4 regions of the Microvirgula curvata genome follow, and region 4 is predicted to be linked to each of the others. Evidence: predicted binding sites of a transcription regulator. Region 4 holds the regulator's gene; each other region holds the start of a gene.
The links. The regulator FNR, encoded in region 4, switches genes on or off when oxygen is low (the NO sensors DNR and NnrR bind a similar motif). The targets are predictions, from matches to a motif close to TTGATNNNNATCAA.
Positions count from the first base shown of each region.

Region 1: a site for FNR is predicted at 2,274-2,287, ahead of ccoN (cytochrome-c oxidase, cbb3-type subunit I). Genes of this name have one in related genera too.
Region 2: a site for FNR is predicted at 3,901-3,914, ahead of ACYVG8_RS05970 (cytochrome-c peroxidase). Genes of this name have one in related genera too.
Region 3: a site for FNR is predicted at 2,040-2,053, ahead of ACYVG8_RS14480 (DUF3149 domain-containing protein). Genes of this name have one in related genera too.

Region 1 is NZ_BAAGUB010000003.1:63,240-68,896, reverse strand. Features, by position in the region: gene ACYVG8_RS00545 (AraC family transcriptional regulator) at 1-419, shown strand, start outside; gene ACYVG8_RS00540 (M61 family metallopeptidase) at 427-2,217, opposite strand; gene ccoN (cytochrome-c oxidase, cbb3-type subunit I) at 2,571-3,992, shown strand; gene ccoO (cytochrome-c oxidase, cbb3-type subunit II) at 4,016-4,630, shown strand; gene ACYVG8_RS00525 (cbb3-type cytochrome oxidase subunit 3) at 4,642-4,854, shown strand; gene ccoP (cytochrome-c oxidase, cbb3-type subunit III) at 4,854-5,657, shown strand, end outside.
Region 2 is NZ_BAAGUB010000011.1:35,802-41,458, reverse strand. Features, by position in the region: gene ACYVG8_RS05980 (ribonucleoside-diphosphate reductase subunit alpha) at 121-2,901, opposite strand; gene ACYVG8_RS05975 (FlxA-like family protein) at 3,226-3,597, opposite strand; gene ACYVG8_RS05970 (cytochrome-c peroxidase) at 4,021-5,028, shown strand; gene ACYVG8_RS05965 (histone deacetylase family protein) at 5,197-5,657, shown strand, end outside.
Region 3 is NZ_BAAGUB010000032.1:113,004-118,660, forward strand. Features, by position in the region: gene speA (arginine decarboxylase) at 1-1,568, opposite strand, end outside; gene ACYVG8_RS14475 (hypothetical protein) at 1,824-1,997, opposite strand; gene ACYVG8_RS14480 (DUF3149 domain-containing protein) at 2,135-2,281, shown strand; gene ACYVG8_RS14485 (sensor domain-containing diguanylate cyclase) at 2,420-4,309, opposite strand; gene ACYVG8_RS14490 (Crp/Fnr family transcriptional regulator) at 4,410-5,096, opposite strand; gene ACYVG8_RS14495 (NnrS family protein) at 5,441-5,657, shown strand, end outside.
Region 4 is NZ_BAAGUB010000035.1:111,038-116,694, reverse strand. Features, by position in the region: gene ACYVG8_RS15515 (DUF1841 family protein) at 1-11, shown strand, start outside; gene ACYVG8_RS15510 (DNA-3-methyladenine glycosylase I) at 28-609, shown strand; gene ACYVG8_RS15505 (RHS repeat-associated core domain-containing protein) at 750-1,754, shown strand; gene hemN (oxygen-independent coproporphyrinogen III oxidase) at 1,770-3,182, opposite strand; gene fnr (fumarate/nitrate reduction transcriptional regulator Fnr) at 3,286-4,041, shown strand; gene ACYVG8_RS15490 (flavodoxin family protein) at 4,049-4,513, opposite strand; gene ACYVG8_RS15485 (DUF1853 family protein) at 4,510-5,424, opposite strand; gene ACYVG8_RS15480 (RNA methyltransferase) at 5,430-5,657, opposite strand, start outside.

The DNA.
Region 1 (5,657 bases), on a different contig from region 4:
ATACCATCGAGCCGTATGCCAGTGCCAATACCATGCTGGTGGGGCTGAACGAAAAGGCGATCCGCGACTATCTGTCGCGGCTGGAGCGCAGCCTGTTCTCGGACCGGGTGCTGACCCAGATCCAGGACATGCTGCCCAGCGGCGAACCGAAGCTGGTCGATGTTGCCACCCATCTCGGGCTGTCGGTGCGTACGCTGCAGCGCAAGCTGCGCCAGGAAAACCAGAGCTTTCAGGCGCTGCTCGACCAGGTGCGGCGCACGCTGGCCAGCGACTGGCTCAGCCACGGCAATCTGGCGGTGGTCGAGATCGGCTACCGGCTGGGGTTCTCCGACCCCAGCAATTTCTGCCGGGCCTGCCACCGCTGGTTCTGCTGTTCGCCGAGCGAGTATCGCCAGCGCTGCCTGCAACTGGTGACCTGAGCGCGACTCAGGCCGCCGGCGACAGCCACAGCGGTGTGTCCTGCGGCGCCAGCCAGCAGGTATCGGCGGGCGCGGCCTGGACGATGACGTCGAAGGCCAGCAGCTCGTCGCGGCGGAAGGCGTGCAGGCGAACGCTGTCGCCGGGCCGGTGGCGGGCAAGCTGGCGTTCGAGATCGCTGGCGCGCAGCCCGTCGATCGCCACCAGAACATCCCCTGCCGACAGGCCCGCCGCCTGTGCGGCCCCCCCGTCCAGAACATGGGTCAGGCGGATGCCTGCCGGATCGGCCGCGCTGCGCACGCCGATGACGGCACGTGGTGGTGTGTCGCTTGCGGCGGGCAACGGCGCGCCCCCCTTGTCGGCGCCACTCTGGGCGACACGCCAGGCAACGGTCACGCCGGCGTCCTGCAGCAGCGCCTGCAGCGGCAGGTCGGCCGTCGAGCGGATGGCCTGGTCAAAGAAGGCGCCCAGATCCAGCCCGGTCGCCTGCTGAGCGATCCGTTCCCACTCCGTCTCGCCGATGCCGGCGCCGGTATCGCGCCAGCGCCGCCACAGCGCCCGCATCACATCGTCGAGTGAGCGGGTGCCGTGGCTGTCCTGGCGGATCTTCAGATCCAGCGCCAGCGCGGCCAGCGCACCCTTCTGGTAATAGCTGACAATGGCGTTGGGGCTGTTTTCATTCTGTTGGTAGTACTTGGTCCAGGCATCGAGGCTGGATTCGGCCAGCGTCTGCTTGTGGCGACCACTGCCGCGCTGCACGGCGGTGAGGGTCCGCGCCAGCTGGGCCAGGTAGCGTTCGACCGGCACCACGCCGCTGCGCACCAGGGTCAGATCGTCGTAGTACGACGTGACGCCCTCGAAGGCCCACAGCAGCGAGGTCAGCGCCGCCTGCGACAGGTCGTAGGGGGTGAAGGCGGCCGGCTTGATCCGCTTGACGTTCCAGGCATGGAAATGTTCGTGGCTGAACAGGCCGAGCAGGTCGAGATAGCCGTCGCTCAGCGTGTCGTCGCCGTGGACCGGCAGGTCGTCGCGGCTCGCCATCAGCGCGGTCGAGTCGCGATGCTCCAGCCCGCCATAGACGTCCTTGCCGACAAACAGCTGGAACTGGTAGCGGTGAAACGGTGCCGGTTCGCCGAACAGCCGGATCTGCCATTCGCAGATCCGTGCGACATCGCGCGCCAGCCGGTCGAGATCGCCGCGATGGCGGCCGGATACGACAATTTCATAATCGGTGTTGCAGACGCGGAAGGGGACAACGTCGAAATGGCCGAGCTCGAACGGGTGATCAATCAGCGTGTCGTAACTGTCGGCGACAAAGTCGCCAAAGCCGAACGGCGCAGCGCCGTCGGCCGGCAGCGTGCCGGCCAGACGCCAGTCGCCGCTGACCGTGCCCGGCGCCGGCGCGTCGACACGGAGCCCGTGTGACTGGCCGGACTGTCCGACTGCCTCCAGACACAGGCTGGTCGGGTTGAAGAAGCCCCGCTCGCGGTCGAGATAGGCCCCCCTGACCGACAGGTCGAAGGCATAGGCGGTGTAGCTGAGGGTCAGCGGGCCATGGCAGGGCGCGGCCTGCCAGCTGTGGTTGTCGAGTGCGGTCAGCGTGACCGGCCCGTGCGCCGACCGGGCCGACAGCGGGCCGAGATGGCGGGAGAAATCACGCAGCAGGTAGCTGCCCGGAATCCAGCGCGGCAGGCGAAATACCTGGCCGTCGGCAGCCGGCCGACGAACGGTCATTTCGATGGAAAACAGATGGGCGGCGGGGTCGGCCGCGGTGATCCGGTAGTGCACGGGGTGGGACATGAGAAGCGTTCCGTCAGATCCAGGCCCATGACGGGCGAGTGAAGGGCCGTCCGCAATTGACCTGCGTCAAGGGGTCAAACGGTCATGACAATATAATCCGCCGTATGCAAGATGTGGCTGTTTACGTGCTGCGCGCATGGTGCTTTAAGCTTTTGTTCAGCTAGTTCGCCATGCGGGTTTGCATTAGAATGCCACCATGCAAACGGGGTGCTCGCCAGAAGATGGTGGCGCGCCGTCAAAAAATCAATCCGGAAACATGTCATGGTCTGGCTGGGGGCCGGCCTGACTGGCTGTCAGACGAAGGTCTGGCGGTCTTTTGCGGATGACTCGTTCGTAACCTTGGAGAATCCTCGATGGAGACGCAATCCACTTATAACTATAAGGTGGTGCGCCAGTTTGCCGTGATGACAGTCGTGTGGGGTGTCATCGGTATGCTGGTCGGCGTGACGATCGCAGCCCAACTGGTCTGGCCTGATCTGAACTTCGGACCGTACTTCCACTTTGGTCGCCTGCGCGCACTTCATACCAGCGGTGTGATTTTCGCATTTGGCGGCTGTGGCCTTTTCGCGACCAGCTACTACGTGGTGCAGCGCACCTGTCAGACCCGCATCTTCTCTGATGCACTGGCCGCCTTTACCTTCTGGGGTTACCAGGCAGTCATCGTCCTGTGCGTGATCACCTACCCGCTCGGCCTTTCCTTCAACAAGGAATATGCCGAGATGGAATGGCCGATCAAGGTACTGCTGACCATTGTCTGGGTCGCCTACGCGGTCGTGTTCTTCGGCACCATCGCCAAGCGCAAGGTCAAGCACATCTACGTCGCCAACTGGTTCTACGGTGCGTTCATTCTCGCCGTGGCCCTGCTGCACGTGGTCAACAGTGCCTTCATCCCGGTGTCGATGTGGAAGTCCTACTCGGCTTACGCCGGTGCCGTCGATGCGATGGTGCAGTGGTGGTACGGCCACAACGCGGTCGGCTTCTTCCTGACCGCCGGCTTCCTCGGCATGATGTACTACTTCGTCCCGAAGCAGGCCGGTCGTCCGGTCTACTCGTACCGCCTGTCGGTGGTCCACTTCTGGGCGCTGATCTTCACCTACATGTGGGCGGGTCCTCACCATCTGCACTACACCGCGCTGCCTGACTGGACCCAGTCGCTCGGCATGGTGTTCTCGCTGATTCTGCTGGCACCGAGCTGGGGCGGCATGATCAACGGCATCATGACCCTGTCCGGCGCATGGCACAAACTGCGTACCGACCCGATCCTGAAGTTCCTCGTGGTGTCGCTGTCGTTCTACGGCATGTCGACCTTCGAAGGCCCGATGATGGCCATCAAGACCGTCAACGCGCTGTCGCACTACACCGACTGGACCATTGGTCACGTTCACTCCGGTGCGCTGGGCTGGGTTGGCTTCATCACCATGGGTTCGCTGTACTACCTGATCCCGCGCCTGTTCAACCGTGAACAGATGTTCTCGACCAAGCTGATCGAAGTTCACTTCTGGCTGGCCACGCTGGGCGTCGTGCTGTACATCGCCGCGCTGTGGATCGCCGGTGTGACCCAGGGTCTGATGTGGCGCGCCCTGAACCCGGACGGCACGCTGACCTACGCGTTCGCCGAAGTGGTCAAGGCAACCTATCCGTACCACTTCGTTCGTCTGATCGGTGGCCTGCTGTATCTGGTCGGCATGCTGGTCATGGCTTACAACGTGTTCCGCACCGTCACGATGGGCCGTGCTGTCGACGCCCGTATCCCGGCCGTTGCCGCACACGCCTGATATAGCTGACGAGAGAGACGCAAATGGAAAGAATCCAAAAACTGGTCGAAGAGCATGTCGGCTATCTGATCGTGTTTACCCTGCTCGTGGTCAGCGTGGCGATGCTGGCTGAAATCCTGCCGCTGATGTTCCAGCGCTCGACCACGCAGCCGGTTGCCGGTGTCAAGCCGTTCACGGCACTGCAACTGACCGGTCGCGACATCTACATCCGCGAAGGCTGCTACAACTGCCACTCGCAGATGATCCGTCCGTTCCGTGCGGAAACCGAGCGTTACGGTCACTACTCGGTGGCGGGGGAGTCGGTCTACGATCACCCGTTCCTGTGGGGTTCGAAGCGTACCGGTCCCGATCTGGCCCGTGTCGGCGGCCGCTATTCGGATGAATGGCACCGCGTCCACCTGATCAATCCGCGTGACGTGGTCAGCGAATCGAACATGCCGGCGTTCCCGTGGCTGGCCCGCAACCTGGCTGACGCGGACAGCGTCCAGGCCAAGATGCGCGCCCTGCGCCTGGTCGGTGTGCCGTATTCGGATGAAGAGATCGCCAAGGCCAAGAGCGAAGTGGAAGGGAAGTCGGAAATGGACGCCCTGGTCACTTACCTGCAAGGCCTCGGTCTCGCGCTGAAAAACACCCGCTGAGAGCAATCGATATGCTAGATACCGCCACGCTGATTCACATCATCGTCACCGTTGCCGCATTTGCCAGCTTCATCCTGATCCTGATCTGGGCCTTTGGTGGCAGGGCGGCGAAGAAAAGCTTCGAGGAGGCGGCGAACCTGCCGTTTGCCGACGATGACAACGATAATGCTGCGCGGTCCGGCCTGGGTCGCCTGTCGACCCCGGGCCACAACGGAGCAAAATAATGAGTGATTTCGTAAGCGATTTCTGGAGCTACTGGATCTCCGGCGTCGTCGTCGTCGGGATTGTCGGTCTGACCTATCTGCTGTTCTCGCAGAACAGACTGAAAGTCGAGTCGGGGACCGAGGTCAAGACCACGGGCCACGTCTGGGACGGTGATCTGGCCGAGTACAACAACCCGCTGCCGAAATGGTGGATGTGGATGTTCACGCTCACGCTGGTGTTCGGCGTTGCCTACCTGGTGCTGTATCCGGGCATGGGCTCGTTCAAGGGCATCCGCAACTGGACGTCGGTTGGCGAGTACACGGCGGAACGCGCCGCGGCGGAAGCCAAGTACCAGCCGCTGTATGACGCCTTCCTGAAGCAGGACATCCCGACCGTCGCCGGCGACCAGAAGGCACAGGAAATGGGCTATCGCCTGTTCCAGACCTACTGTGTCCAGTGCCACGGCTCCGATGCCCGCGGTGCGAAGGGTTTCCCGAACCTGACCGACAACGACTGGCTGTACGGTGGCTCGCCTGAGAAAATCCAGGAAACCATCCTCAACGGTCGCCATGGCCAGATGCCGCCGTTCGGCGCTGCATTCGGCGAGGAAAAGGTCAAGGACGTGGCCAACTACGTGATGTCGCTGTCCGGCAAGAAGCACAATGCCGAACGCGCCACCCGCGGTGCCGACACGTTCAAGGCCATCTGCGCGACCTGCCACGGTCCGGACGGCAAGGGCAACAAGGATATCGGCGCGCCGAACCTGACCGACAATATCTGGCTGTACGGTGGTACCGAAAAGACCATCGTCGAGACCATTACC
Region 2 (5,657 bases), on a different contig from region 4:
CGCCTCAACCACCGCCTGCGATCTTGCCTACTGGCAAGATTCGCGCCCTGCGGGCTGGCTCCTGCTGTCGCAGGAGTGTCCGGGTTGTGGCTGCGCCTCAACCACCGCCTGCGATCTTGCCTACTGGCAAGATTCGCAGTCGGGGTTGTCGATCGAGCAGAACTTCATGTCCGTCGCCGGGACGGCCGGCGGGGCGGCGACCGGGACGGCGTTCAGCTCGCCGCCACGACCGGTGGACTTCTCGGCACTGGTCGCGGCCAGCGTGCGGAGGTAGTAGGTCGTTTTCAGACCGCGTACCCACGCATGCTTGTACAGCGTGTCCAGCTTCTTGCCCGAGGCGCCGGCCATGTACAGGTTCAGACTCTGTGCCTGGTCGATCCACTTCTGGCGCCGGCTGGCGGCTTCGACCAGCCAGCTCGGGTCGAGGTCGAATGCCGTCGCGTACAGGGCTTTCACCTCGGCCGGGATGCGTTCGATCGGGCCGAGGTCGCCATCGAAGTATTTCAGGTCGGCCAGCATCACCTTGTCCCACAGCCCCAGACGCTTCAGGTCGCGGACCAGGTACTCGTTGACCACGGTGAACTCGCCGGACAGGTTCGATTTGACGAACAGGTTCTTGTACGTCGGTTCGATACTGGCCGACACGCCGATGATGTTGGCGATGGTCGCGGTCGGGGCGATGGCCAGGCAGTTCGAGTTGCGCATGCCGAACTGCTTGATGCGGGCCCGCAGGCGGTCCCAGTCCAGCGTGGTCGAGCGGTCGACTTCCAGCCAGCCGCCGCGCGACTCGGCCAGCAGGTCGAGGCTGTCGTGCGGCAGGATGCCGCGGCTCCACAGGCTGCCGTCGTAGGTCTGGTAGGTGCCGCGTTCCTCGGCCAGTGAGGTCGAGGCCCAGTAGGCGTGGTAGGCAATGCTTTCCATCGAACGGTCGGCGAACTCGACTGCTGCGTCGGAGCCGTAGGCCAGGCCCAGCGCATGCAGTGCGTCCTGGAAGCCCATCAGGCCCATGCCGACCGGGCGGTGGCGCATATTGGCGTTGCGGGCCTTTTCGACCGGGTAGAAGTTCAGGTCGATCACGTTGTCCAGCATGCGCATGGCGGTGCGCACGGTGCCGGCGAGCTTGGCGTCGTCGAGCTGGCCATTGCGGATATGGTTGGCCAGGTTGACCGAGCCGAGGTTGCACACGGCGATTTCGCTGTCGCTGGTGTTCAGCGTGATCTCGGTGCACAGGTTCGAGCTGTGGACCACGCCCATGTGCTGCTGCGGGCTGCGCAGGTTGCACGGGTCCTTGAACGTCAGCCACGGGTGGCCGGTCTCGAACAGCATGGTCAGCATCTTGCGCCACAGGTCCAGCGCGCGCAGGCGCTTGTAGACGCGCAGCTCGCCGCGCTCGCCCATGGCTTCGTACTCGGCGTAGCGGCGGGCGAAGGCCTTGCCGGTCAGGTCGTGCAGGTCCGGGGTTTCGCTCGGGCTGAACAGCGACCACGGGCCGTCTTCCATCACCCGCTGCATGAACAGGTCCGGCACCCAGTTGGCAGTGTTCATGTCATGGGTGCGGCGACGGTCGTCACCGGTGTTCTTGCGCAGTTCGAGGAATTCCTCGATGTCGGCGTGCCAGGTTTCCAGGTAGGCGCACACCGCGCCCTTGCGCTTGCCGCCTTGGTTGACCGCGACGGCAGTGTCGTTGGCCACCTTCAGGAACGGGACCACGCCCTGGCTCTTGCCGTTGGTGCCCTTGATATGGCTGCCGAGCGAGCGCACCGGGGTCCAGTCGTTGCCGAGGCCGCCGGCGTACTTGGACAGCAGCGCGTTTTCCTTGATGCCGTCGAAAATCTCGGTCAGGTCATCACCCAGCGTGGTCAGGTAGCAGCTGGACAGCTGGCTGTGCAGGGTGCCGGCGTTGAACAGTGTCGGCGTCGAGCTCATGAAGTCGAAGCTGGACAGCACGCGGTAGAACTCGATCGCGCGGTCGTTGCGTTCGGCTTCGTTCAGCGCCAGGCCCATCGCCACGCGCATGAAGAAGGTCTGCGGCAGTTCGATGCGGCGGCCTTCGATATGCAGGAAGTAGCGGTCGTACAGGGTCTGCAGGCCGAGATAGCCGAATTGCAGGTCGGCGTCGGCGTTCAGCGCCTGGCCCAGGCGGGCAAGGTCGAATTCGCCCAGACGCGGGTCGAGCAGCTCGGCCTGGATGCCGCGCTGGATGGCGCCGGGGAAGGCGTCGGCGTACAGCGCGGCCATGTCGGTCTGCGCCACATGGCGACCGAGCACTTCGCCGCGGATCGAATCCAGCAGCAGGCGGGCGGTGACCTTGTCGTAGGCCGGGTCGCGCTCGATCATCTGCCGGGCGCACATGACCACGGCGCGGCCGACTTCGGCTTCGCTGACGCCGTCGTACAGGTTCTTCAGCGTGTCGCCAAGGATGGCGGCCGGGTCGGTATCGGCTTCCAGGCCGATGCAGGCGGTATGCACCAGCGTGGCCATCCGGTCCAGATCCAGCGGCGCGCGGCTGCCGTCGGCACGGGTGACGTGCAGGGTGGGGGCGGCGGCCAGGCCCAGTGCCTCGCGGGCAGCGCGGCGCTCGGCGGCGCGGCGTTCGCGGTACAGCACGTAGGCGCGGGCCACTTCCTGCTCGCCGGCGCGCATCAGGGCCAGTTCGACCTGGTCCTGGATGTCTTCGATATGGATCGGGCCGCCTTCCGGGCGGCGGCGGATCAGGGCTGCCACCACGGTGGCGGTCAGGTGTTCCACTTCATCGCGCAGGCGGCTGGAGCCGCCGGCTTCGCTGCCGAGCACGGCCAGGAAAGCCTTGCTCAAGGCGACGGAAATCTTGTCAGGGGCAAACGGCACCACGTCGCCGTTGCGACGGATGCACTGGTATGAGGCGGTGGATGCGACAGACATCGTTGGGAGCTCCTTTGCTGGGACGCTTGTGTCGGCTGAAAACCCGTGCCAGGCGGGTTTTTACACAATATGTGCTGCTGTTTTCATAGTTGTTGCACAAATTGTAGTAGTCATTGTCTGTTCATGACAAGGCATGGACATAACGGTTTTCCAGCCGACGACGATATCCGCAGCGCGTTTTTCGCCTGCGTTCAAGCACTTGCGGGAGGGGGTGTTTTTTGTACGGGGTGTGGGGCGGATGCAACGGGTGACGGACGGCAGGGCAGAAACGAAAAGCGGCGGATCACGTGATCCGCCGCCTGGACTGCTGTTCCGCAACACTCCTCAGGCGAAGTCGTCGACCTGGGTGCCGGTGTTCGAGGGGCTGGCGACGCTGGCGGTCGGTGTCTTGACCTCCGTGCCGGGCTTGGGGTCCCTGGACGGTTCGGTGCCGCCCTGCTTGCCCTGGCTGGCACGTTCCTTCTCCAGCCGGGCGATTTCGGCCTGCAGCATCTGGATCGACGCCTCGATGATGCGCTGCTGCTTCTCTTTCTCTGCCGGCGACAGCTTCGCGTCCTTCAGTTCCTGCGCCTGCTTGTACAGATCCTGAACCTGCTGCTTCAGGTCGGCGATCTTCTTGCCGAGGCTGTCGGTGGCGCCGGTCGACATTCTGGTCGACGAGGCCGAGCTGCTGAGGTTGACGGAGATCGAGGTCATGTCCGGTGCGTCCTGTGATTCGTTGTGCCTGTTATCGACCGGATGCGCCAGGTATTTAATTTTTTCTGTTTTGCAGAATGAAGAATTGAATTAAAAATGGCGTGTCAGGACAAATTTATTCTTTTTTTTATCTGTCAGGCATAACGCCGTTTATTTGCCGTAAAACATTGGCTGTTTCGGTTTTTTCATTCGGCGATAGCCAATGTTAATCGAAGTGATTTAAAAAATTTATAACAAAAAATCCTTTTGTAATCAACGTGTTGATTTTGCTGTTTGCCTGATACGGTCGATAGCCTGAGCTTGTTGACTTCGGTCAATACTGTGCATATTGAAAGCCAATAGCATTTTATGCGGATGGACTGGTCATTGGCGCAACAGGCCAATAGATATTGGGTACGACGTCGTGAATCAAGGAGGCCGTAAATGAGTAAAAAACTATTTCAGATTGGCGCGATTGCCAGCGTGATGCTGACTGCCGGCTGGGTATGGGCAGACAGCGCAGCAGGGGACGAGCCGATTCAGCCGATCGCCCCGTACAAGCTGACGCAGCCGGCCAAGGCCGAACTGGGCAAGAAGCTGTGGTTTGATCCGCGGCTGTCGCGTTCCGGCTTCATCTCCTGTAACTCCTGCCACAACCTGAGCATGGGCGGTTCGGACAACCTGAAGACCTCGATCGGCCACAACTGGCAGAAAGGCCCGATCAACTCGCCGACGGTGCTGAACTCCAGTCTGAACCTGGCGCAGTTCTGGGACGGCCGGGCGAAGAACCTGCAGGAACAGGCCGGCGGCCCGATCGCCAACCCGGGCGAAATGGCGTCGACGCATACGCTGGCGGTCGACGTGCTGCAGTCCATCCCGCAGTACCGCCAGGAATTCGCCAGGGTGTACGGTTCGGACAAGATCGATATCAACCGCATCACCGACGCGATCGCCGTGTTCGAGGAAACGCTGGTCACGCCGAACTCGCGCTTCGACAAGTGGCTCAAGGGCGACAAGAAGGTGCTGACCGCCCAGGAACTGGCCGGTTACCAGCTGTTCAAGAACAGCGGCTGCGTGGCCTGCCACAATGGTCCGGCCGTCGGTGGCGCCTCGTTCCAGAAAATGGGGCTGGTCACGCCGTACAAGACCGACAACCCGGCGATCGGCCGTGCCGCGGTGACCGGCAAGGATGCCGACCGCTTCAACTTCAAGGTGCCGACCCTGCGCAACGTCGAACTGACCTATCCGTACTTCCACGACGGCGCGGCGGCCACGCTGTCCGAAGCGGTGGACACGATGGGCAAGCTGCAGCTCGGCAAGCAGTTCACCAGGAGCGAGAACGCCAATATCGTGGCCTTCCTGAAGACGCTGACCGGCGACCAGCCGAAGATCGACATGCCGATCCTGCCGCCGTCGGCTGACAACACCCCGCGCCCGCATCCGTTCGACTGACCCGTCGACCGGCCAGCCGGCAACAGGCCCCGCCCGCGAGCGGGGTTTTTTGCGTCGGGCCGGCTTCCTGATCCAGGGCAGCACATTTTGCCTGCGGGTGGCGTAGGGTGAATGCATGCCGCCGACGCGTCGCCGGGTGGCCGTTTCTCTATGGGAGTGTTTTTTCCGATGCTGACTGTGTACACCGAGCAACATCGCCTTCAGCATGGCAATGCCGAACTGGTGGATGGCACGCTGAAACCGTGCTTCGAGAACCCTTCGCGCGCTGACATGGTGCTGGCCGAAGTCGACCGGGCCGGATTCGAGCGCATTGCGCCGACCGACCATGGCAAGGCGCCGATCCTGGCAGTGCATCGCGACAACTACGTGCGTTTTCTGGAAACGTTCTGGTCGCGCTGGACCGCGCCAAGCCGGCGCTCGAAAACCGGCCGCACCTATGATGCGCTGCCGCTGATCTGGCCGACGCGCTGCTTCCGCCAGATCGAGCCGCAGGACATCGACGGCCAGCTGGGCTATTTCTCCATGGACGCCGGCACGCCGGTGACCGCCGGCACCTGGCCTGCCGCCTACTGGTCGGCGCAGACCGCCCTGACCGGTGCCGATCGCCTGCTGGCCGGCGAGCGGGCCGC
Region 3 (5,657 bases), on a different contig from region 4:
ACTTCATGCACCGGCATGGTCGATTCGATCGACTGCTGGTCGACATACTGCGTGACCTTGCCGTCGGAGTCGCAGGTCAGATCCTGCAGCACGGCGCGACGGGTCGGCTGTTCGGTCAGGCGGTGGATCGGCGCAATCGGCAGCAACTGGCCGATGGCCCAGGTATCCGGCAGCGACTGGAACACCGAGAAATTGCAGAAGTACTTGTCGGCCAGCTTCTCGCTCAGTTCGTCGAACACCGGGCGGTGCGCACGCTGCAGCGTGTTCAGGTCACGATAGATCCGGCGGCCCAGCGCGGCGTAGCACTGTTCGGCAAATGCCTTCTCGCGCAGACCGGCCACGCCTTCGACATACATGTCAGCCACGGTCGACACATACTGGCCGGCACGGAAATAGGTTTCCGTCATGGTCAGGATGTCTTCGCTGGAGGCCAGTTCGTACAACTTTTCCAGTGCGGTCGGCAGCTCTTCGATATCGGCCAGCGACTTGATGTCCGGCATGTCGTCGTTGCGGCGCTCGACGTCGGTCACGTTCATCACCAGCACCGCGTGATGGGCGGTCAGCGCACGGCCGGACTCGCTCATCAGGTGCGGGCAGCGGATGCCCTGCTCTTCGCAGAAGTTCTTGGTCATCGACACGATGGTCTCGGCGTATTCGCCGATGGTGTAGTTGACCGAACTGGCATTGCGCGAGTGGGTGCCGTCATAGTCGACGCCCAGACCGCCGCCGACGTCCATGTGATCGAGCGGCAGGCCGAGGCGCGCCAGTTCGCCGAGGTAGCGCAGCGCTTCGCGGAAGCCCTGGCGGTAGTCGGCGATGTTCGCAATCTGCGAACCCATGTGGAAGTGCAGCAGCCGCACCGAATCCTTCAGGCCGGCAGCGATAAAGCGGTCGGCCACCGTCAGCAGCTGTGCGGCGGACAGGCCGAACTTGGCCTTGTCGCCGCCGGTATCGGCCCACTGGCCGGTGCCCTGCGACAGGCGCACGCGCAGGCCGACATTCGGCACCACGCCGAGCTTCTGCGCTTCCTCGATCACATACTGGACCTCGATTTCCTTCTCGATCACGATGAAGACTTCGTGGCCGAGTTTCTGCCCGATCAGCGCCAGGCGCACGAACTCGCGGTCCTTGTAGCCATTGCAGGTGATCTTGCCGCCCGGATGCGCGAGCGCCAGCACGGCCATCAGTTCGGGCTTGGAGCCCGCTTCGAGGCCGATCGGCAGCGTTTCGTCGGCGATGATCGCCTTGATCACCGCTTCCTGCTGGTTGACCTTGATCGGGTACAGCAGCGTGTAGCCTGCCGGATATTCCCAGTCCTTTCGGGCCTGGTCGAAGCCGTCGATGATGCGGCGGGCACGCTGTTCCAGAATGTCGGGGAAACGGACCAGCAGCGGCAGTTGCAGACCGCTGGCGCGCAGTTCGCCAACCAGTTTGTGCAGATCGATCGGGTGGCCATCCTTGCCGTGCGGGCGCACGACGACACTGCCGTTGTCCCCCACGTCGTAGAAGTGACTTCCCCAGTGCCGGATCCCGTAGAGATTCCGGCTGTCATTGACAGTCCAAGCCATGAAACGTTGTCCTTTAACGCACGGCGCACGAGTGCTCAGGTGATGCACGCCAGATTAAAAAACCCGTCCTCCGTTTCACGGCTTTGGGCCGAATAGCGCCTAGAGAGTCTTCAAGCGGGATGGCGCCGCCTGTCGGGAACACGGGGCGGGCTACACCCCGTGTCCTCCCAGAATCGCGTTGGAGCCGCGACTCTTTTGTTGCGGGGACGTTCGGAAAGGCGCGAATTCTAACAACAATGTTTTTGCGATGCGGAATTAATTTTCCGTGTCAAGGCGAACGGTCAAAATATTGAACACCAGCAGCAGGTAAGCGCTTGTTCGCCCAGCAGAAAAACGGTCCATAGTCAGCCACATGGGCGCAACGCCGCTCACCCGCCGCCGCGGGGTGTTTAAGATATTTTGTGCAGGGGTTTCCGGGATGGCGGGCATGTCGGCCGGGTTGTCACCACGACAGGAGGAATACCACCGGGTTTGACGTCAATCAATTGTCATTACCCGACTTCGTCAGACAATAGCTATCAAAGCCCGGTCACCCCGACGGGGACATCCACAGGAGCGCTTCCGCCATGGAACTCATGCTTGATCTCTTTTCGTCCGATGTCGGCATCCTGAGCCTGCTCGTCATCCTCATCACGCTGGGCATCGTCTGCACCTGTATCGTTTACTTCATCCGCAAGTCGCACGAAGCGCCGCCGGAAGACGCAAAGCAGTAACAGGCAGCACCGGACCCGGCGCCGCCGCAGGGAAACCCCGTTTCGCGCGGCCGTTCTGCGTGGACAGGGGACATGGACAGTCTGAAACGGCGGCGACCCGGTGGGCTCGCCGCCGTTTGCCGTTGATGCCGGCGGCCGTCAGTCGGCGACTTCGACCCGGTCGCGGCCGTTGTTCTTGGCCGCATACAGCGCCAGGTCGGCGCGGATCAGCATGGCGGCAAAGGTTTCCGGCCGGGCGGGGTCATGGCTGGCCACGCCGATGCTGACCGTCAGGTGCAACGGCGCAATGCCATCCAGCAAGATCGCCTGCTTGCCGATGGCGACGCGCAGCCGTTCGGCCACCAGCACCGCATCGGTCAGGCCGGTTTCCGGCATGACGATGGCAAATTCCTCGCCGCCAAGCCGCCCCGGCACGTCGCTGGCCCGCAGGGTGTCGATGCAGCAGCGCACCGTGGCCCGGATGGCCTCGTCGCCGATATGGTGCCCATGGCTGTCATTGATGCGCTTGAAATGATCGATGTCGAGCATCAGCACCGACAATGGCCGCTGATGGCGCATGGCCAGCTGCAGCAGGCCCTCGCCACGCTCCAGCAGGCTGCCGCGATTGGCGATGCCGGTCAGCGTATCGGTGGTCGCCAGCACCTGCAGGCGCTCTTCCAGCGCCCGCCGGGCCGTAATGTCGTTGATGCCGATCAGCAGCGCCGGCCCGTCGTCGAACAGGATCGCGCTGGCCGAGACCAGTACCCACATGGCCTCGCCGTCAGGTCGCACCAGCGGCATTTCCCGGCCGGACACATCGCCGGCCTCGTCGACCTTCTCCACCAGCCAGACCCGCTCGACCTCATCCAGCCGCAACTGGCGCTGATCCGGATCGTCATCACCGGGGGCCAGCAGTTCCGCCGATGGCGGGTTGGCGAACAGCACCCGGCGCGCGTCCGGCCGGGTGACGATAACCGGTGTCGGCATCGCATTGACCAGGCGGCGGAAGCGGGCCTCGCTGGCGCGCAGCCGCTTCTGGTGCTCGAGCAGGGCCGCATGCCGGCGGCGGTCGCGGCGGTACAGCAGGAAAATCCCCGAACCGAGTACGGCCAGGATCGCCCCGGCGGCACCGGCCACCAGGATGCGTCCATGCCAGTCGGTCAGATAGTCGCGTTCGGACAGGCCGACCGCCAGCACATAGGGCATGCCCGGCAGCCAGCCCCAGCTGTACAGGCGCATTTCGCCATCATTGATCGAGCGGAAGCGGACCACCCCGCCGGGCTGGCCGGCAGCCATCTGCTCGACCATCGGGTGGTTGCCCGGCGTCCCCTGGACCCGCGCAGCCGGATAACGGGCCACAACATCCAGCGCCGTGTCGCGCAGCGCCACGACACCATGCGGACCGTAGTCGGTACTCGACAGCATGTCCTCGATATAGCTGATGCCGATATCACTGAGCAGCAGGCCGGCAAAGTGGCCGTCGGCAGTATGGATCCGGCGGACGATGGTCACGATATGCCGCTTGTCGATCCGGCTGTACATCGGCCGCGAGTAATACACCTTGATCGACGGGTCATCGCGCATGATGCGCAGGTAGTCGCGGTCGGACACGTCCGCCGTCCAGACCTTGCCGTAATGGTCGAGCGCCAGCAGCCGTCCATCCGGGCTGACCACGCCGACCTGCCCGGCCTGCGGCAGGCGGCCGCTGTAATAGCGCAGCACCTGTTCCAGCCTGGCCCGGTCGACCGGGTCCCGGGCCGACAAGTGCTCGACCCAGCGCGTATGGACCCCGCCCTCGACGGCGATCAGCACCAGTTCCACTTCCCGGAACATGCCGACCAGGCGCGACTCGAGCAGACGGCGCAGATTGCCGGCACTGGCTTCCGCCCGGCTGACTTCTTCATGCCGAGACTGGTAGAGTTCGATGGCCTGGAAACCGCACAGCAAGACGCCGAACAGCAGGGCCAGCAGCGGAACGACGCTGGAGAAGGCGGCCGACTCCCCGATCAGACCGGGCGAGCGAAGACGGCGACGGCGGGGACGAGGCAAGGGGAAAAGATCCGGTAGGTCATTTTAGACCCGCGATTGTAATCGCAACTTCATGCCGCACCCTAACTCATGAAGCATAATTTCTACCGGATGACATGGATTATGCCGGTTGCAGCAGCTGACTCAGCCGCTCGCTGTCGAGAATTTCGATCTCGCGCCCGTTGACGCTGATCAATTGCTGGGTGACCAGCTGGTGCAGCGTGCGGGACAGGGTTTCCGGGGTCAGGTTCAGCCGCGACGCGATCAGGTTCTTGTTGACCGGCAGCACCACGCAATACCCCTGGGTATCCTCGTCGGCCACGCATTGCAGCAGGAAGGCGATCACGCGCTGAACCGCATTCTGCATCGAATACGACTCCACATCGCGAATCAGCCCGTGCAGGCGGGTCGACAGCCCGGCCAGCATCGAGCGGGCAAAACGCGGGTCGGCCTCGATGGCACCGACGATGGCGCGTTTTTCCACCATCAGCAGGAAAGAATCCTCCAGCGCCTGGGCCATGACCGGATAGCTGCGATCGAGGAACATGACCGCCTCGCCGAAGCTCTGCCCGGGCCGGATCAATTCGACGATCTTCTCGTTGCCCTGCGGTGCCGTGACCGACAATTTGACCATCCCGGTGATCAGCAGATGGACGCCGTCACAGACGTCGCCACGCTGGAACAGCACCTGACCACGCGGATAGCGCAGTTCATGCACGTGCGGCAGCAGGCCACCGATATCGGTTTCTGACAGCGCCCCGAACAACGGGTGGTGACGCAGGCAGCCGCGCAAATCTAACTGTGACATTCCGGACTCCATGACAAACCGATCAGCCGCGATTGTGCCGCTTTCCGGCCCGGTTGAGGAATCCTTCTACCTGACTATGGACAGCCGGGAAGGATTACCTTGATGCGTCTCAAGGACGCTGCCCCGGCGGGGCCGTGACACTGTGGTCGGGCCACGGTGCATGCCTCCCGCCCCGCGGGCGGAAGCACGTGAAAAAAGTGTCGGTTTCCCGCCCGCTGGCCCATACCGGAGAAGCCGGTGCCCCCGTCGGCCATGGGGACAGCTTGCCGATGGCCTTGATCCACGTCAATGACGCACAATCCACCGGCAACCGACACTTTCCCACCTTCAATCCGGTATCCGTCATGGCCCTGTTCTCCGCCCCCCACCGTTCCCTGTTCCTCTGCGGCGCGCTCGCAGCCATCGCCACGATGGCCTGGTGGTGGATGGTCCACTTTTCGGCCGCGCCGCCGGCGCTGAGCGTGGTACCGAGCCAGGCGCACGGCTGGCTGATGCTGTACGGGATCTTTCCGTTCTTCATGTCCGGCTTCATCCTGACCGCGGGCCCCAAATGGCTGGCGG
Region 4 (5,657 bases):
ACGAACCCTGAACCGATGGAGAACGGCATGACCGGTGAGCGCTGCCCGTGGTGCGGGACCGACCCGCTGTATATCGCCTATCACGACGAGGAATGGGGGCGCCCGGTCCACGATGACCGCAAGCTGTTCGAGATGCTGATCCTGGAAGGCGCCCAGGCCGGTCTGTCGTGGATCACCATCCTGCGCAAGCGCGACGGTTATCGCCGCCGCTTCCATCAGTTCGACCCGCAGCGGGTCGCCGCGATGAGCGACGAGGAGCTGGAGGCCGCACTGCAGGACCCGGGCATCGTGCGCAACCGGCTCAAGGTGGTCAGCGCCCGCCGCAATGCACGGGTCTTCGTCGCCATGCAGGCCGAGCACGGTTCGTTTTCCGACTGGCTGTGGTCGCACGTGGACCGGCAGCCGGTCGTCAGCCGTTTCACCCGCTACACCGACGCGCCAGCCTCGACCCCGCTGTCTGACCGGATCAGCAAGGCGCTGAAAAAAGCCGGCATGAATTTCGTCGGCAGCACGGTCATCCAGGCGTACCTGCAGGCAGTCGGCGTGGTCAGCGACCACCAGGCCGATTGCCCCTCGCACCCGGACCACGTCCGGCCACCGTCGGTCTGAGGACAGCGCCAGTCCATTCGTCGGGAATTGCAACCGGCGCCAGACCAGCCCTTACTATGCAGGAAGAAGGAAACGTTCAGACACCAGTCCATCGACCGCGAATTGATGTGCGGCCAGGAACTCCACGAGGAGGAAACGCCATGCCATCACGTCCCCCGTCTCCGGCAGCGGCCAGGGCAGCAGCGCAAGCCGTCAGAATCTGGAAAAAGCGTCCACGGCTCGGCCTGCATGGCATGCTTTCAGACTATGTCGGCAACAAAAATTACTACCATATGGGTAATGGTGTACGCAGCTACGACCCGATGATTCAGCGCGTCCTGCAACCGGACCCATTGAGCCCGTTCGGGACGGGAGGCATCAATCCCTATGCATTCTGTCTGGGCGACCCGGTCAACAATCGTGATCCTTCCGGTTATTCAGCGATTTCCAACACCGGAATCGCCCTCGGCCTGGTCAGTCTGGTCCTCTCCATTGCCACCTTTGGCACGGCATCCATACTGGCCAGTCTGGGGCTGGCGCTGGCGATCATCTCCGTCGCTACCGGCGCGGCCTCCAATCTGCTGGCCGGCTCAAGCCCTGGACAGGCAGCAACGCTGGGAAGGGTATCCTACGGCCTGGGGGTCGCCGCGAGTCTGGTTAGCCTGGTCCTGGGCGCCATCGGTTTCGGCGCATGGCGGTTGGGCAGACATCTGCGGAAAAACCCCGATTTTGACATGTCACTGAGAGTCTGGAACAAGGGGCCGGGCGTACAGACAGTCGGCATCCATGGCTCACCCCATGCGACGATCGCCGCAAACAAGCTGTTGCGCGCCCCCCAACTGGCCAGACGTATCCGCCCGCTGCTCGACGCCGACACGGACACCGTGTTGCTGGGGTCGTGTCACGCAGGCCAGGGCAACAGCATGTCCTCCGTCGCCCAGGTTGTCGCAAACCGGCTGGGCAAGACTGTCGTGGCCGGCAAGGGAACCGTTTCACCCGAGTACCTCTGGAAGACGTTCACGCTGCACAAGCTGCCGTACGAGGACGTCCGGGTCTTCCAGGCTCAGGGCATGTGGACCTCTGCGCGCACCAGCCTGGTCAATACGGTCCGGTTCGAACAGCAGAGCGCAGCGATTTACCTGAGGCAGCTGTACGCACGCCATTGATACGGCGTCAGCGGCTCAGATCGTCTTCGAGTAGCGGGCGTGGGTCTGTTTCTCGCGCAGATAGCGGTCGAACACCATGGCAATGGTGCGGATCAGGAAACGCCCCTGCGGCGTCACGGCGATCCACTCGTCATCCAGCTCGACCAGTCCGTCAGCCTCGTATTCGGCCAGCCGGGCCATTTCCGGCGCGAAATACTGCTTGAAGTCGATGCCGAAACCCTCGCCCATCGCTTCCATCGACAGCGAGAAGCGGCACATCAGCGCCTGAATGATTGCCCGGCGCAGCAGGTCGTCGGCACTCAGCAGCAGACCGCGGACGATCGGCAGCCGGCCTTCGTCCAGCATCGCATAATACTGTTCGAGGTCTTTTGCGTTCTGGTGATAGCTGGCGCCGACCTTGCCGATGGCCGAGGTCCCGATGGACACCAGATCATGGTCGGCATGGGTCGAGTAGCCCTGGAAGTTCCGTTGCAGCCGTCCCTGGCGCAGGGCCACGGCCAGATCGTCGTCCGGCAGGGCGAAGTGGTCCATGCCGATGAATTCGTAACCGGCATCGGTCAGCATCTGCACCGCCATCTGCAGAATGTCGAGCTTGACCTCGGCCGACGGCAGATCCGCTTCGTTGATGCGCCGCTGCGGCATGAAGACCGTCGGCAGGTGGGCGTAGTTGTACAGCGCCAGCCGGTCCGGACGGATGCTGAGCACCGTCTCCAGCGTACGCCGGACCGAGTCAACGGTCTGGTGCGGCAGGCCGTAGATCAGATCGAGGCTGACCGACTTGAAGCCGGACGACCGCGCGGCGTCGATGACCGTCAGCGTCTCCTCGACACTCTGTACCCGGTTGACGGCCTTCTGCACCTGCAGATCAAAATCCTGCACCCCGACCGACATGCGGTTGAAGCCCTGGGTCGCCAGCAGCCGCACCGTGTCGGCGCTGACCTTGCGCGGATCGATCTCGATCGAGTATTCGCCAGTGGGCAACAGGTTGAAATGGCGACGGATCGCGTCCATCAGCCGCTGCATCTGCTCGTCGGACAGGAAGGTCGGCGTGCCGCCGCCGAAGTGCAGCTGGATCAGGTCCTGGCGCGGCCCCAGCCCTTCGGCATGCAGCGCCAGCTCGCGTTCGAGATAACCCAGATAGGTATCCGCACGCGTCTTGTCCTTGGTAATGACCTTGTTACAGGCGCAGTAGTAGCAGACTGTATTACAGAACGGTATATGAGCGTATAATGATACTGGCTTGGCGCTGGCGCCGATTTGCCTTTGCTCAAGGCAGTGGCGATAATCTACGCCGTTGAATTCGGTGGTAAAACGGTCTGCCGTCGGATACGAGGTGTAGCGAGGACCGCTGCCGTCGAGGCGTTCGATCAACTCTCGGTCGAAAATGAACTGGGCGGGAGCCACGTTGTCGTGAATTGCTGTCGTCATAAATGGATAAACCTCTCAGGCAGTGAACCACTTTGCCTGAATCGTGCAGGGGCGCCTTTGATAGTCGTCAAGCCTGGCATGATAACAACCTGAACGGATCATCATGGCCGAACACAATCCGCTTACTGCCCACACGCTGAAGATCTCCTGCTCGAACTGCAGTCTTCGCGAATTGTGCCTGCCCATCGGACTCAATCGCGAGGAGATGAGCCAGCTCGACGCCGTGATCCGGCAGAGCCGGCGCCTGAAGCGCGGCGAGTACCTGTTCCGCGCCGGCGAGGCGTTCAAGTCCATGTTCGCCATCCGGACCGGCTTTTTCAAGACCTGCATTTCCAGCCATGACGGCCGCGAGCAGGTCACCGGTTTCCAGATGTCCGGCGAGCTGCTGGGCCTGGATGGCGTCTCCAGCAGCCTGCACGGCTGTGATGCGATCGCGCTCGAGGATGCCGAGGTCTGTGAACTGCCGTTCTCGCGCATGACCAGTCTCGGTCGTGACATCCCGACCCTGCAGCATCATTTCTTCCGGTTGATGAGCCGTGAAATCGTCCGTGACCAGTCGGTCATGCTGCTGCTCGGCAACATGAAGGCGGAAGAACGTCTGGCCGCCTTCCTGCTCAACCTGTCCCAGCGCTTCTCCGCCCGCGGCTTCGCCGCCAACGATTTCATCCTGCGCATGAGCCGTGAGGAAATCGGTTCCTTCCTCGGTCTGAAGCTGGAAACCGTCAGCCGCACGCTGTCGAAATTCCAGGCCCAGGGCTGGATCATTGTCGAACACAAGCACATCCAGCTGATTCAGCCGGAGAACCTGAAGACCCTGGTCGGCGGCTGCCAGCAGAGCATGCCGATCGCCACCACCTGAACCCGGTTCAGAACAGTCCCAGCGACAGGCCGAGCGCCAGCGTCGCACCGACCTCGGCCGCGCGCTCCAGCGCGGCCTGGTCGGGCTCCCCATGCACGATCAGCGGCTCGCAGGCCGGCGTCAGCGGATAGCCGCGCGCAATGCGTTCGATCGCGACTCGCGCCCCGCTGCCGTCATTGCCGGCACAGATCAGGATCGCATACGGCAATCCTTCCACCCGCCCCTGGGCCGGGTAGAACGTGCGATCGAAAAAATCCTTCAGCGTGCCGGCCATGTAGCCGAAATTTTCCGGCGTGGCGACAATCAGGCCGTGACAGGCCAGCAGATCGTCGATGCCGGCCTGCTGCGCCGGCAGCAGCCGCACGTCGATCTCCCCCTCGCCCGCCTCACTGGCCGCCGCCGCCGCCGCCCGCGCCAGCTGCAGGTTGCGCCCGGTCTGACCGGCCCACAGGATCAGCAGCTGCTTCATCATTCCTTCTCCCCGCCATCCAGCGCCGCGATGCGCGCCATCAGGGTGGCCAGCCGGCCGGGCTCCGGCCAGTGCGCCGGCACCACGAAGCCGCGCGACACTTCCTGCCAGTCGTCATCGTCGACGGCCTGCATTTCCGCCACCATCAGCGCCTCTCTCCTGCCCGCCAGCCGCGCCTGCAGCTCGGCGGCGGTCTGCACGTCGGCCCGGCCAGCCCGGGCCGGGGACAGCCAGTCGAGCCGGAGCAGGTGCAGATAGCGGCTGTCGGCCGCCCGTGCCGGCCAGGCCTCCCCCTGATGCCGCCACCAGTGCACCGGTTCGCCGCTGCCGGCCGGCCGGAACAATTGCCCGCGCAACACGGTAAAGGCCGGGCAGCCGGCGAAACCGGGCGGGAGGGTCGCCGCCGCACGCGCATCGCCGGCCAGCGCCAGCTGGCGCACCAGTTGCGCACGTTTCAGCGCCAGCGCATCGCGCAGGTCGGTCCCGGCCCAGCACTGCGGCGCGACTTCCAGATAGAACTTGCACGCCATTTCGACATGGAGCGGCCGTCCGTCCAGCCGCAGCAGGAAATCGAACTCACCAAGGGTATGCGCCTCGACCCGCACCGCGCGGTTGGCCGCCACCAGTTCAAGCTGCGCACTCCGCTGTGCCAGCCAGAAGGCCAGCAGCGCCTCGGCATGGGCGCCAAGGCGCCCGGTGCGCCGGGCCGCCAGCCAGTCCAGCAATACGGCAGGGCGGCGGTCCAGTGCCAGCAGCCGTTCGGCAGCCCGCGGTCCGGCCAGCAGGGCCCGGTCGAACTCGACACCGCTGTCCCACGGCGACGGCCCGAGCAGCAGTGACGCCAGTGCCCGCACCGCCGGTTCGCGCAACGAGGCCAGCAACGGCAGCAGGCGGGGATCGGCGGCGCAGTTCACGCGACTCAGTCGTGTCGGTACGGGTCCGGCCCGCAGCGGCGTTCGATCTGCTTCAGCATGCCGCGCAGGATATCGATCTCCTGCCGCTCCAGGCTGGCGCGGTCATACAGGGTGCGCAAGCGGCGCATCAGCCGTTCGCCATTGCGCCGGTCATAGAAACCGATACCGTCGAGCACCCGGTCGAGATGACCATAGAACCCTTCGACCTCTTCATGACTGGCCAGTTCGGCATT